DNA from 4 places in the Streptomyces violaceus genome. Region 3 is predicted to be linked to each of the others. Evidence: riboswitches for the same ligand, from Rfam matches in the RefSeq annotation. Region 3 holds a riboswitch; each other region holds the start of a gene.

Region 1 (3,334 bases), 5.7 Mb from region 3:
TGCCCGGCCGCCGGCTGTGGCGGGCCTACCGCGTGCCGCTGGGCTTCTGCGTGACCGGCGCGGTCACGCTGCTCGTGCAGGTCGGCGGGCCGGAGGGCTTCGTCTCCCTCGCGGACGACGGGCCCCTGCGGGCCGGGGAGTTGCTGCTGCGCACCTCGGCGGCCTCCCTGGGGGTGCTGCTGTTCGCCTTCACCACGCCCATGTCCGACCTGCTGCCGCGCCTGGTCCGGGCCGGCATCCCGGCGCCGGTCGTCGATGTCGCACTCGTGACGTACCGCATGAGCTTTCTGCTGCTGGACTCCGTGCGCCGGATCCGCGACGCGCAGGCCGCCCGGCTGGGGCACATCACGCGGGCCGCCGCCTGGCGTTCGCTGGGCGGGCTCGGCGCCACCGCGTTCGTCCGGGCCTTCGACCGGGCGGCCCGCCTCCAGGCCGGGCTCGCCGGGCGCGGCTACGACGGCACCCTGCGTGTCCTGGTGCCCGAGGCCCGCGTCTCCGTCCGCTTCACGGTCGCCAGTTGCGCGCTCCTCGCGGCACTGGCCGTCCTCACCTTCGTACTGGAAAGGCCGCCGACATGAGCGAGCCCGCCCTCGTCGCCCTGCGGGGCGCGTCCTTCGCCTACGAGGACGGCCCAACCGTGCTCAGCGGCCTCGACTTCGATATCCGCGAGGGGCGGGCGCTCGCGCTGCTCGGCCGCAACGGCAGCGGCAAGACCACGCTGATGCGGCTGCTCAGCGGCGGACTGCGGCCGAACGACGGGCGGTTGACGGTCGACGGGCAGCGGGTGACGTACGACCGCAAGGGCCTGACCCGGCTGCGGACGACCGTCCAGCTCGTGGTGCAGGACCCGGACGACCAGCTGTTCGCGGCGTCCGTCGAGCAGGATGTGTCGTTCGGGCCGCTGAACCTCGGACTGGCCGATGCGGAGGTACGGGCGCGGGTGGCGGAGGCGCTCGCCGCCCTGGACATCACCGCCCTGGCCGGCCGGCCCACCCATCTGCTCTCCTACGGGCAGCGCAAACGGACCGCCATCGCGGGGGCGGTCGCCATGCGGCCCCGTGTCCTCGTCCTCGACGAGCCGACGGCCGGACTCGACCCCGACGGCCAGGAACGGCTCCTCAGCACGCTCGACGGACTGCGAGCGAGCGGCACCACGGTGGTGATGGCCACCCACGACGTCGATCTCGCCCTGCGCTGGGCCGACGACGCGGCGCTCCTCACCCCGGACGGTGTGCACATCGCTCCCGCGCCCTCGGCACTGGCACGGACCGATCTCCTTCGGCAGGCGGGACTGCGGTTGCCGTGGGGTGCCGCCGCCGCGGATCTCCTGCGCGCGCAAGGGCTGTTGACCGCGTCGGCGCCCGGTCCGCGCACCCCGGACGAACTGGCCGCCCTCGCGGCGGGGCGGCCGGTGAGCGGCGGCTGAGGGTCGCTTCCCCGGCCTTCCCGTGTATAGGCTGGCGGTGCAGCTGGTTCGCCCCGTCAGCCAGGCGGGACGCGTCGCAAGAGGGAACCCGGTGGGAATCCGGGACTGCCCCGCAGCGGTGAGCGGGAACGACCGCCGTCATACGCACTGGGCCCACGAAGGGCCCGGGAAGCGACGGCCAGTAGGTGTTCTCAGATGGTGAGAACGTGCCCGCGAGTCCGAAGACCTGCCAACTGCCCGCGCGCGGACGATGCGTGCGCGGACATTCCGGTGACCTCGAGGGCGGGTCGGCGTACCTACCAGGCGGATTACCGCGCTGTGCCGCGCGAGGTCATCTCCGTCCGGTTGGTCACCCCTTCGCGCTCTCGTCCCGTCGCCGGGATCTCAGGGATTCGTCTCGCGAAGGAGATCTCCGTGACCACCAAGCCCGCAGCCGCGGCAGCACGGGCCACCGTGTACGGCTACCCCCGCCAGGGACAGAACCGGGAACTCAAGAAGGCGATCGAGGGCTACTGGAAGGGCCGCGTCACCGCCGACGCCCTCCGGGCCACCGCCGCCGGCCTGCGCGCCTCGAACTGGCGGCAGCTGGCCGACGCCGGCATCGACGAGGTCCCGACGGGCGACTTCTCGTTCTACGACCACGTCCTGGACACCACCGTCATGGTCGGCGCGATCCCCCGCCGCCACCGGGACGCCGTCGAGGCGGACGCCCTGGACGGCTACTTCGCCATGGCACGTGGCACGCAGGACGTGGCGCCGCTGGAGATGACGAAGTGGTTCGACACGAACTACCACTACCTGGTGCCCGAGCTGGGTCCGGACACGGTGTTCACCACCGACTCGTCCCAGCAGGTCGCCGAGTTGCGCGAAGCGCTGGCGCTCGGCCACACCGCGCGCCCCGTCCTCGTGGGCCCCGTCACGTATCTGCTCCTCGCCAAGCCCGCTCCGGGTGCGCCCGCGGACTTCGAGCCGCTCACGCTCCTGGACCGGCTGCTGCCCGTGTACGCCGAGGTCCTCGCCGACCTGCGCGCGGCGGGCGCCGAGTGGGTCCAGTTGGACGAGCCGGCCCTGGTCCAGGACCGGACCCCGGCCGAGCTGAACGCCGCCGAGCGCTCCTATCGGGACCTCGGAGCCCTCACCGACCGGCCGAAGCTGCTGGTCGCCTCGTACTTCGACCGGCTCGGGAACGCCCTGCCGGTGCTGGCGAAGGCGCCGGTCGAGGGACTCGCGGTGGACTTCACGGAGTCGGCGGCGGCCAACCTGGACGATCTAGCCGCGGTGGGCGGTCTGCCGGGCAAGCGGCTGGTCGCCGGTGTCGTCAACGGCCGCAACATCTGGATCAACGACCTGGCGGCCTCGCTCTCCCGGCTCGGCACGCTCCTCGGCCTGGCCGACCGGGTCGACGTCTCGGCCTCCTGCTCCCTGCTGCACGTCCCGCTGGACACGGCGGCGGAGCGGGACATCGAGCCGCAGGTCCTGCGCTGGCTCGCCTTCGCGCGGCAGAAGACCGCCGAGGTCGTCACCCTCGCGCGCGGGCTCGCTCGGGGTACGGACACGATCGCCGCGCAACTCGCCGCGAACCGGGCCGACCTGTCCTCCCGGGCGAACTCCCCGATCACCCGCGACCCGGCCGTCCGCGCCCGCACGGCCGCGGTGTCCGAGGCGGACGCCCGCCGCTCGCTGCCGTACGCCGAGCGGACCGCCGCCCAGCGCGCCCGGCTCGGTCTGCCCCTGCTGCCGACCACCACGATCGGTTCCTTCCCGCAGACCGGTGAGGTGCGTACCGCCCGGGCGGACCTGCGCGCGGGCCGTATCGACACGGCCGGCTACGAGGAGCGCGTCAAGGCCGAGATCCAGGAGGTGATCTCCTTCCAGGAGAAGGCCGGACTGGACGTCCTGGTACACGGC
Region 2 (3,334 bases), 4.7 Mb from region 3:
CGGAGTTCAGCTGGCTCGATCCCTTCGGAGCGGGCGGGGCGTCCCTGACCGCCGCCCTGCTGCTGGGCGTGTTCATCTACTGGGGGTGGGAGTCGGCGGTCAACCTCACCGAGGAGACCGAGGACTCCGCCACCGCCCCCGGCAAGGCGGCCGTGTGGTCGACGGTGCTGCTGCTGGTGACCTATGTGGCGGTCGGCTTCGCGGTCGTGGCCTACGCCGGAACGGCCTACCTGGCCGAGAACGCGGCGGAGGAGGAGTTCATCTTCGCGCTGCTCGCCGAAGAGGCGATGGGCGGCTGGGACTGGGTCGTGCTGCTGGCGGTGTCGACGTCCGCGCTCGCGTCCACGCAGACGACGATCATCCCGGCGTCGCGCACGGGTCTGTCGATGGCCCGCCGGCACGCGCTGCCCGCGCACTTCGGCCGCATCAACCCCCGGTTCCGCACCCCCGACGTGAGCACCTGGTGGGTCGCCGGCATCGCCATCGTCTGGTATCTCGTCCTCTACCACATCAGCGAGAACGCCCTCTTCGACTCGCTGACCGCGCTGTCCCTGCTGATCGCGTTCTACTACGCGCTCACGGGTGTCGCGTGTGCGGTCTACTACCGCCGCCAGCTGACCCGCAGTGTCCGCGACTTCTTCCTGATCGGGCTCGGCCCCCTGGTCGGTGCCGGGCTGCTGGCGTGGCTGCTGGTGGAATCCGTGGCGGACATGTCCGACCCCGCCAACTCCTACAGCGGCGTCTCGTGGTTCGGGCTCGGTCCCCCGCTGGTCATCGGTATCGGCATCATCGTCACGGGCGTGATCCTCATGGTCGTGTGGCGGCTGATGGCCCCCGTTTTCTGGTCGGAACACCCCAGCGTGGTCGACCCCGGCCTCGTCCCCGGCAAGCACGGCAAGGAGTCCTGAGATGTCGGTGGTCCTCGGCTACGACGAATCCCCGGGCGCCCGGCGCGCGCTGCAGGTCGCGATCGAGGTGGCGTCCGCGTACGGCGAACCGCTGGTGCTCGTCTACGGCGCCGCGGCCCCCGGCGTCACGGGGGACGAGTACACGGCGCACCACGAGGCCGTCCGCGAGGCCGGACACTCCGCACTCGGCCACGCGGTCCGGGTGGCCGGGGAGGCCGGCGTGCGCACCACGGTCGAGATCATCGACCAGCGGCCCGCGCAGGCCCTGATCGACGCCGCGGCGCGCCATCGCGGCAGGGTGATCGTGGTGGGCACATGGGGCGAGAGCCCGGTGCGCGGGGCGCTGTTGGGCTCGACTCCCCACAAGCTGCTGCACCTCTCGAGCGTCCCCGTCCTCTGCGTCCCGGCCGCCGAGTCATGAGACGTCCGTGCGGGGCCTCCCCCGTGGGCTGAAGACGTACAGGTCGAGGATGTCGGGCAGGGGGGCGACACCGGGGCCGCCCTCGCGGACCCAGGAGACGACGTCCTCGGTCGCGGCCGGGTCGTTGACCAACCCGAGCCACACCGGCCGGGCCCCGGCGGCCCGGCCCGCCGCGGACGGCTGTACGACGATGACGTTGGCCTGGTCGCAGACGTCGAGGCACTCGGAGACCCGCACGGGCGCCGCCTCGCGCAGCCGCTCGGTCTGGGCCGTGTGGTCGACGCCGGTCACCTTGCCGCTGCCGCAGCAGCAGTCCCGGCACACGACGACGCGGCACGGAACCCCTCCGGCCGGGGTTGCGGACATGCCCGCACCCTTCCTCTCTCCGGGGAGATCCGCCCCGGTGGTTCGTCGAGGAGGCGACCGCGTGAGTCTCCTGGCTCCCGGCCGAGGCCGGTCACAGTGGCGGGACCGCGCCGGATTCACACCGGCTTCCTCGTTCCGCCGTCGCCTTGTTCGACGATCATCCTCGCATGCGGCCGTCGCTCGACGAGGGCGCCAAGGTCTCACCCCGCACCGACCACCTGGGCGCGAGCCGGGTCATGTCCCTTCCCTGAGCGGGTTGGGCAGCGGAAGGTAGCGGGCGTCGGCGCCGTCCGCGCCCGTCCAGCGCAGCAGGAGGTTCGTCTTGGCGGGGAGGGTGGGCGAGGTGAGCAGGCCGGAGATCTCGGGCAGGTCGTGGCGGGCGAGTTCGCGGCGGGCGGCGGGCCAGGGGTCGAAACCGGGGTGGCGTTCGGTGAGGGCGGCGGCGATCTCGGTGAGGTGGTTGACGACCAGGCAGTACACGAGCCGCTCCCAGCCGGCTTCCCGGGAGACGTCCGGCAGCAGTTTCACGCCCTCGGCGTCCCGGTACAGCGCCTGCACGGGCAGGCCGTCGGCGTCCACGGCGACCAGGGTGTTCTGCAGATGAGCCTCGATGACGACGCCGTGCCGGGCGAAGGCCTCCAGGGCCGGGGGCACCACCTGCGCCAGATACGCCGCCCACCAGGCCCCGGGGTCGGCGGCGCTCTCGAGCGGGCTGCCGTCGAAGCCCTCGACGAGTCCGGCGGCGAGCAGCGGGGTCGCGCCGGGCCGGAGACGGCCGGCGAAGCCGTCTCGGACGAGGACGGCCAGGGCCTCGAAGGCGAAGTCGGCGGTGCGGTACCCGCGGTCGCCGAGCCAGGCCGGGGGGCCGTCGAACGTCTCGAAGGCGGCGCACACGGCCGCGTCGGTCCGGCGCAGGGCGAGCAGGTCGTGGCGCCACAGCCGGCGGATGTCGTTGGTGATGCGCACGTCCAGGCTGAACTTCAGGAAGAGGTCCTGCCCGGGTGCGTAGAGCGTGCGGATCGCGGCCGTGGGCCAGGTGTCGAAGGCGGTCGTGCCGAGCCGGACCAGCCTGCCGTCCGCGAAGGCCGCGGCGAGTTCCGCGCTCGCCAGGTCCAGCTGCCAGGGGTGGGCCGGCAGCAGCCGGTAGCCGGGCGGGGCGGTGCCGAGGGCGTCGAGGGCCGCGGTGTCGCCCTCCTCGACGACGGTGTCCTCGCGCAGCCCGAGCAGGATCAGCGGGAAACGGGCGTACGCCTCGGGCGCGTACGGCAGCCAGCCCGCGGCCGGGCCACCGCCGCGCGCCTTGGGGGCGGGGTGGTGGGTGTGGCCGGTGAGGAGGCACTGTTCGGAGCGCAGGTAGGGGTCGCCGGGCGGGGTCACGCCGTCCCGGGCCTCCAGCAGGGCGGCCACGGCGTCCCTGCTGTCGATCATTTCGGCGGGCAGTTCGTGGTTGGACAGCCCGGTGTGCCGGCGCAGTTCCTCGGCGACGAGTTTGACCAGCTCGGTATGGCCGACGCGCTGCCAGCCGTCCGGCCCGTGGACCTCGGGTTCGGCGGGCCGCCGCGTCCCGCGCACCCGCAGCAGACGGTCTCCGCCGGGCAGGCGGTAGATCAGGTGCTCGCCGGTCCGGCGCACCGGCCGG
Region 3 (3,334 bases):
TGGCCCGCGCCCGCGCACAGCAGGAGCGAGGCCAGGAGGAGAACGGCCCGGCGGATCACGACTGCTGCCTCTTCTTGCGGCCGGTGAAGAGGAAGCCGATGCCGATACCGGCGACGAGGCAGACCCCGACGTACCACCAGACGCCGAAGAAGCCCGACTCCGAGTCGTCCTTCTCGTCGGTCGCCGAGGGCTGTTCGGGGGCCTTCGGGGCCGGGCCCGTCGCGATGAGCTGCTTCACCAGGTCCGTGCCGCCGAAGTCACGCGGGTCCGTGCCCGTCGCGTGCGCGGCGAAGATCAGCTGGGCGTAGGCGGCGGGGCCGCCCTGCTCGGCCCAGGTGGCGGAGTTCTTCTCCAGCCACCGCACGGCCTTACCGGCCTGCTCCGTGTCGCCCTGCGCGGCGAGCGCCACGACCGCGTCGGCGGTGTTGCCGTGGTCGGGCTGGGGGTCCGAGCCGGCGAGGGCGGACGTGAGGTGGTCGTCGTCCTTGGCGAGGGTCTGGGTGAGGTAGGCGGCTCCGTTGGCGGCGGCCTGCTGCGGCGTGGAGGGATCCTCCGTGCACGTGGCGTCGGACTTCTTGCCCGCCTCCACCACCATGCCCTGGCCCAGGGCGCCGAGGACACCGGCCGCCGTGGCGTCCGCGTTGGCGGTCAGCTCGCCCTTCTTGTCGGGCTGGAACGCGAAGGCGCCGTCGTCGTCCCCGCTGCAGGGGAGGGCGAGCTTCAGCAGGGCGTCGTAGGGCGACTTTCCGCCCTTCTCGACCTGGTCCGGCTTCGCACCGGCGGCGGCGAGCGCGCCGATGACGACGGAGGTGGAGTTGGCGTCGGTGGGGCCGCCGGGCGCGTAGCCCCAGCCGCCGTCCTTGTTCTGGACGGACTTCAGCCAGCCGACGGCCTTGTCGGCGACGGCGTCGTGCCCGCCGAGCGCGGCGAGGGCCTGGACGGCGGCGGCCGTCTGGTTGCTGTCCACCATGGTCTTGGCGTCGCACGCCGTGGCCGGATCGGCACGGTAGGGGGCGAACCCGCCGTCCGCGCACTGCTGCCGGACCAGCCACTCCACGGACTTGGCGGCCGGCTTCTCACCCACCGTGTCCTGGGCCAGCAGGGCGAGCGACTGGCGCCAGACGCCGTCGAACTTGGGATCCTTGTCCCCGTACAGAGCGGAGGGGAACGCCTGGGACGGCGAAGGAGACGGCGCGGCGACGGCCGGCGTGGCGGCGCCGATCACGGTGACGGCGGCCAGGACCGCGGCGCTGCGGCGGACGTTCATGATCGGCGAGTGCCTCTCCCTGTGAGGGAGCCGGGCAGCACGGGACACCCCGGCGGCTCGGCTCCGTATACCTCGACGGTGCCGTGCACCGGCGGGCGCCGGGCACGTGAGCCGGTCACGATCCGTACGGGGCGATCCGGCTCACCGCCTGCCTCGGCGGGCGGTTCACGGTTGCGGGTCAGCGCCGGAATTGCACCGGCTTCTCCCTGTACGGGTGATGACGACCCGCCTACTGTACCCGCACGTAGGAAAACGCCCGGGAGCGGTTCCCGCCCTCCGAGGACGGGCCGGGTGGAGCGCTGACCTACTGGCCTGGTGAGAAGTCGAACTGCTCCACCACGCCGAGGAGTTGATCCTGTCCGTGGGGCAAACCGGTTAACGTGAAGCTCCACGACCACACGCAGGAGCGTCCATGACTGACCAGGTGGAGAACTCCGAGCAGGAGCCGCTCTCCAAGATCGATACCTCGGTTCCGCACTCGGCCCGGATCTGGAACTACTGGCTGGGCGGGAAGGACAACTACGAAGTCGACCGTGTGGCCGGTGACGCGTTCCGCGAGATCTTCCCCGGTATCGAGACCGGGGCCCGCGCCGCCCGCTACTTCCTCGCCCGCGCCGTCCGCCATCTGGCCGCCGAAGAGGGCATCCGCCAGTTCCTGGACATCGGCACCGGGCTGCCCAACGTGGACAACACCCACCAGATCGCCCAGCGGGTGGCCCCGGAGAGCCGGATCGTCTACGTCGACAACGACCCGCTGGTGCTGGCCCACGCCCGCGCGCTGCTCACCAGCACACCGGAAGGCGTCACCAACTACGTCGACGCCGACCTGCGCAAGCCGAGCACGATCGTCCGGGAAGCCGGGAAGACGCTGGACTTCGACCAGCCCGTCGCGCTCATGCTGATGGGCATCCTCGGCCACATCGAGGACCACGACGAGGCGCGCTCGATCGTGTCGCAGCTGGTGGACGCCCTGCCTCCCGGCAGCTATCTCGTCCAGTACGACAGCACCGACACCAGTGAGGACTACGTCAGGGCCATCGGGCAGTACAACGACGGCGGCTCGATCCCGTACATCCTGCGCAGCCCCGAGCAGATCGCCCGCTACTTCGACGGTCTGGAGCTGCTGGAACCGGGCGTCACGTCCTGCTCGCGCTGGCGTCCCGACGCCGAGGCCCTGGGCCTGCCCGCCGAGGTGCACCAGTACGGCGGTGTCGCCCTCAAGCGCTGAACCTCCCCGGGAGCCCCGGGGGTCCTCGCTCAGGTCTCCTGAAGTATGCGGTGCAGGATGGTCGGAGTCTCGTCCGGTGACTCGGCTTCGACCACCAGCCGGTTCATGGCATCCCAGTAGCGCTCGATGTCGGCCGGCCGGTCGGGATAGAGCGCGGTGGTGAGCTGCTCGAGGTAGACCACGTCGGGCAACTGGCCGCCGGGCAGCCGCAGGATGGTGACCGGACCGCCCTCCGCGGCATGCCCGCCGGAGAGGAACGGCAGGATCTGGACGGTGACCTGCGGCAGCCGGCAGATCTCGATGAGATGTCTGAGCTGGGCGCGCATCACGGCCGGCCCGCCCACCGGGCGCCGCAGCGCCGCCTCGTCGATCACGGCCCAGAGCTGGGCCGTGCCCGGCTGCCGGTGCAGGATCCGCTGCCGGGTCATCCGCAACGCCACCCGGCGGTCGACCTCGCGTGCGCCGGCGTCGACGTGGGTGAGCTGGACGGCGGCACGCGCGTAGTCGGGGGTCTGGAGCAGCTCGGGAACGCGCTGTATCTGGAAGCAGCGGATGACGCTCGCCGCCTGTTCCGCACCGAGGTAGGACTGCGTCCAGGAGGGCACCACGTCGCTGTAGTACTGCCACCAGGCGTGGGTGTTGGCCTGTTCGGCCAGCGCCAGCAACGTGGCGCGTTCGGCCTCGTCCGTGACGCCGTAGAACGTGAGCAGGTCGGCGACGTCCCGCAGTTTGAACCCGTGGCGGCCGGCCTCCATGCGGCTGATCTTGGAGGGGGAGGCGCGGATGACATGACCCGCCTCCGCCCTGCCGATGCCGCGCGCGTCCCGCAGCCTGCGCAG
Region 4 (3,334 bases), 650 kb from region 3:
CGGCGACACACTCCTGGTCCTCGCGCGACAACAGGGCGACGGTCCCGAAGAACGAGGCGAAGATCCCGCCCCGGTCGATGTCGCCGACGACGAGCACGGGGAGCCCGGCGTTGCGGGCGATCCCCATGTTGACGATGTCCGTCCGCCGCAGATTGATCTCGGCCGGCGAACCGGCCCCCTCACAGATCACCGCGTCATACGTGCCCCGCAACCGCTCCAGGCAGTCCAGCACCGTCCCGAGCAGCCTCTGCTGCCGCCCCCCGTGGTACCCGCGCGCGCTGAGTTCCCCGACCGGCTTGCCCAGCAGCACGACCTGACTGCTCTGCTCGCCGCCGGGCTTGAGCAGCACGGGATTCATCAGCGCGGTCGGCTCCACACGGCACGCCTGCGCCTGCATGGCCTGCGCCCGCCCGATCTCGGCGCCTTCCCGCGTCACGAACGAATTGAGGGACATGTTCTGCGCCTTGAAGGGCGCGACCTTGACGCCCTGCCGCACCAGCCACCGGCAGATCCCGGCGGTCACGACGCTCTTGCCGGCGTCGGAGGTGGTGCCGGCGACGAGAAGCCCACCGCCCGTCATGACGTACGCCCCTTCACGATGTGGCGCGCGGCGACACAGACGCCGAGCGCGAGCCAGCCGATACGCCTGGACAGCCGTACGGCCCGTTCGATGTCCCGGGTGCCGACGCCGCGCCCCGCGCCGTTGAGGACGGGCCGGTGCTCGACCCGCCCGCCGTAGGACAGGGTCCCGCCCAGCCGCACCCCGAGCGTCCCCGCGAACGAGGCCTCCACGGGCCCGGCGTTGGGACTCGGATGCTTGGCGGCATCGGCACGCCAGGCCGTCACGGCTCCCCGCGGATCGCCCCCGGCCACGGCCGCGAGCACGGCGGTCAGCCGGGCCCCCGGCCACCCCACGACATCGTCCAGCCGCGCGGAGGCCCACCCGTATCGCCGGTACCGCGCCGACTTGTGCCCGACCATGGCGTCGAGGGTGTTGACGGCCCGGAACCCGAGAAGCCCCGGCACGCCGCCCATGGCCCCCCACACGAGCGCCCCCACGACGGCGTCGGAGGTGTTCTCCGCGACGGACTCGACGACGGCCCGGGCGATCCCGTCGGCGTCCAGGGCCTGCGGATCCCGTCCGCACAGATGCGGCAGCCGCGCACGGGCCGCGTCGACGTCCCCGGCCTCCAGGGCACGCCCGATGGCCCGCGCCTCCCTGGCGAGCGAAGTCCCCCCGACGACGGCCCAGGTGGCGACACCGGTCAGCCCGACCGACGCGACAGCGGAGGTACGCACGGCACGCGCGGCGACGGCCCCCAGCGCGACGGCCCCGCCCGCACACACCACGGTGTGCAGCGCGCCCCACCCCCGGTGGTCCCGCCACAACACCCGTTCCACAACACCCGCGGCCCGCCCGAACGCGGCGACCGGATGCCCCCGGCGAGGATCACCGAGCAGCAGGTCACCGATCAGACCGACGGCGGCACCGTACGCGTGGACGCGACCGGCACCCATGGGCTCAGCCGGCCACGGGGGCGGGCAACGGTGGGGTACTGACCCTCGATCGGCAGCCGAACATGGCGATATGTCCTCACTCAGGGTGTCCACGCCCTGGTTCGACGAGACCGGCGGTGAGAGTTCCTGGCTCCCGGTGATTGATATCCCGGTGACAGTGGCGGGACCGCGCCGGACTTCCACCGGCTTCCTCTCCTGCCGCCGTATTGGCCCCGGCAGTCCACCACGGCCGCGAACAACCGTCAACTTGCCGTTGACCTGCGAGGGGAGAGTGTGGACAAGCCCACACCGCTGGCACGACGCTCCGCTCCCGGGGACCGGCTCGGGGTGAATTCCCCTGTGCGGGGAACGTTCCTCCGCCCCGCTTGCGGGTGCCCAGGAGACGGGCATCCTGTACAAGCCAACGGCGACCTCGGCCTGACGCGACATCAACTCATCGTCGAGCGAGCCGACGAGAGAGCCGGGGCGACGCTGGAGTCCCCATGCCCATGAAACGCAGCAGGGCGGGTGCGGAACCAGGTCCCGTACCCGCCCGGCGGAATCGGCCGTGGATCAGGCCACGATCAGATAGATCCCATACCCCACAGCCGCCGCACACGCCGCGAAGCACGCATACGCCCCCGTCACCGCAAGCCCCGCCGACCCGCCCGCCGCCACCGCCCGCTCGCGGCGCGACAGGCCGGTGATGCCGAGGGTGAACAGGCCGACGAGGGTCACGGTGGCCACGAGGCTGACGCCGAAGACGGAGCCGAGGGTCGCCCAGTCGATCTTCATCTCAGAGATTCTTCCTTGTCACCGGGTGGGCGGGATCAGACCGGGGTGGTCGTGGTGGAGGGCTTCCGATCGGCCGCGGCCTGGGCCGGGATCGTGGCGGCCAGTTCCTCGGACGGGCCCGCCGGAGGCGGCGTCACCGCGGCGATCGCGGTGGTGACGACACCGGCCGGCTCTTCCTCGACCTCGTTGACGTTCGTGTGGTCGACGACCTCACGGCGCGACAGCTTCCAGATCACCGCGCTGGAGGCGACCAGGAAGATCGCCACGACCGCAGTACCCCAGTTCCCGAAGCCGGTCACGTACTCGGCGAGCGCGCCCACCAGGGCCGCCGCCGGCAGCGTCAGACCCCAGGCGACGAACATCCGGGTCGCCGTCGACCAGCGGACCACGCCGCCCTTGCGGCCGAGCCCCGCGCCCATCACCGCGCCGGACACGGAGTGGGTGGTGGAGAGGGAGAAGCCGAGGTGCGAGGAGGCCAGGATGACCGTCGCCGCGCTGGTCTGGGCGGCGAAGCCCTGCTGCGGCTGGAGGTCGGTCAGGCCCTTGCCCATGGTGCGGATGATGCGCCAGCCGCCGAGGTAGGTGCCCAGTGCGATGGCGATACCCGCCGAGAGGATGACCCACATGGGCGGGTCGGAGTCGGGGGCGACGGCGCCGCCGGCGACCAGGGCGAGGGTGATGACACCCATCGTCTTCTGGGCGTCGTTGGTGCCGTGGGCCAGCGAGACCAGGCCCGCGGAGGCGATCTGGCCGGCCCGGTAGCCCTTCTTGGAGGCGTCGCCGTCGGCCTTCTTGCCGAGGGAGTACGTCAGCCGGGTGGCGAGCAGCGCGGCGATGCCCGCGACCAGGGGGGCGGCGATCGCCGGGATCAGCACCTTGGTGACCAGGACGTCTCCGTGCACCGCGCCGACGCCCGCTGAGGCGATCGTCGCGCCGATCAGGCCGCCCATCAGGGCGTGCGACGAACTGGACGGCAGACCGACGAGCCAGGTCAGCAGGTTCCAGAGGATCGCGCCGACCAGGGCGGCGAAGATGACCTCGG

The links. Region 3 has a riboswitch for cobalamin ahead of OG542_RS28640 (prenyltransferase/squalene oxidase repeat-containing protein). Riboswitches for the same ligand answer to the same signal wherever they lie in the genome.
Region 1: another riboswitch for cobalamin. It lies ahead of metE (5-methyltetrahydropteroyltriglutamate--homocysteine S-methyltransferase); the one in region 3 lies ahead of OG542_RS28640 (prenyltransferase/squalene oxidase repeat-containing protein).
Region 2: another riboswitch for cobalamin. It lies ahead of OG542_RS07640 ((2Fe-2S) ferredoxin domain-containing protein); the one in region 3 lies ahead of OG542_RS28640 (prenyltransferase/squalene oxidase repeat-containing protein).
Region 4: another riboswitch for cobalamin. It lies ahead of OG542_RS31525 (cobalamin biosynthesis protein); the one in region 3 lies ahead of OG542_RS28640 (prenyltransferase/squalene oxidase repeat-containing protein).

The regions. Positions count from the first base shown of each region.
Region 1 is NZ_CP107911.1:703,058-706,391, forward strand. It holds gene cbiQ (cobalt ECF transporter T component CbiQ) at 1-578, shown strand, start outside; gene OG542_RS03255 (energy-coupling factor ABC transporter ATP-binding protein) at 575-1,426, shown strand; cobalamin riboswitch at 1,454-1,674, shown strand; gene metE (5-methyltetrahydropteroyltriglutamate--homocysteine S-methyltransferase) at 1,841-3,334, shown strand, end outside.
Region 2 is NZ_CP107911.1:1,696,160-1,699,493, forward strand. It holds gene OG542_RS07630 (APC family permease) at 1-908, shown strand, start outside; gene OG542_RS07635 (universal stress protein) at 910-1,329, shown strand; gene OG542_RS07640 ((2Fe-2S) ferredoxin domain-containing protein) at 1,324-1,695, opposite strand; cobalamin riboswitch at 1,743-1,869, opposite strand; gene OG542_RS07645 (IucA/IucC family protein) at 1,930-3,334, opposite strand, start outside.
Region 3 is NZ_CP107911.1:6,360,346-6,363,679, forward strand. It holds gene OG542_RS28635 (SCO2322 family protein) at 1-59, opposite strand, end outside; gene OG542_RS28640 (prenyltransferase/squalene oxidase repeat-containing protein) at 56-1,267, opposite strand; cobalamin riboswitch at 1,389-1,519, opposite strand; gene OG542_RS28645 (SAM-dependent methyltransferase) at 1,680-2,495, shown strand; gene OG542_RS28650 (helix-turn-helix domain-containing protein) at 2,525-3,334, opposite strand, start outside.
Region 4 is NZ_CP107911.1:7,011,386-7,014,719, forward strand. It holds gene OG542_RS31520 (cobyric acid synthase) at 1-580, opposite strand, end outside; gene OG542_RS31525 (cobalamin biosynthesis protein) at 577-1,518, opposite strand; cobalamin riboswitch at 1,620-1,758, opposite strand; gene OG542_RS31530 (hypothetical protein) at 2,071-2,292, opposite strand; gene OG542_RS31535 (inorganic phosphate transporter) at 2,328-3,334, opposite strand, start outside.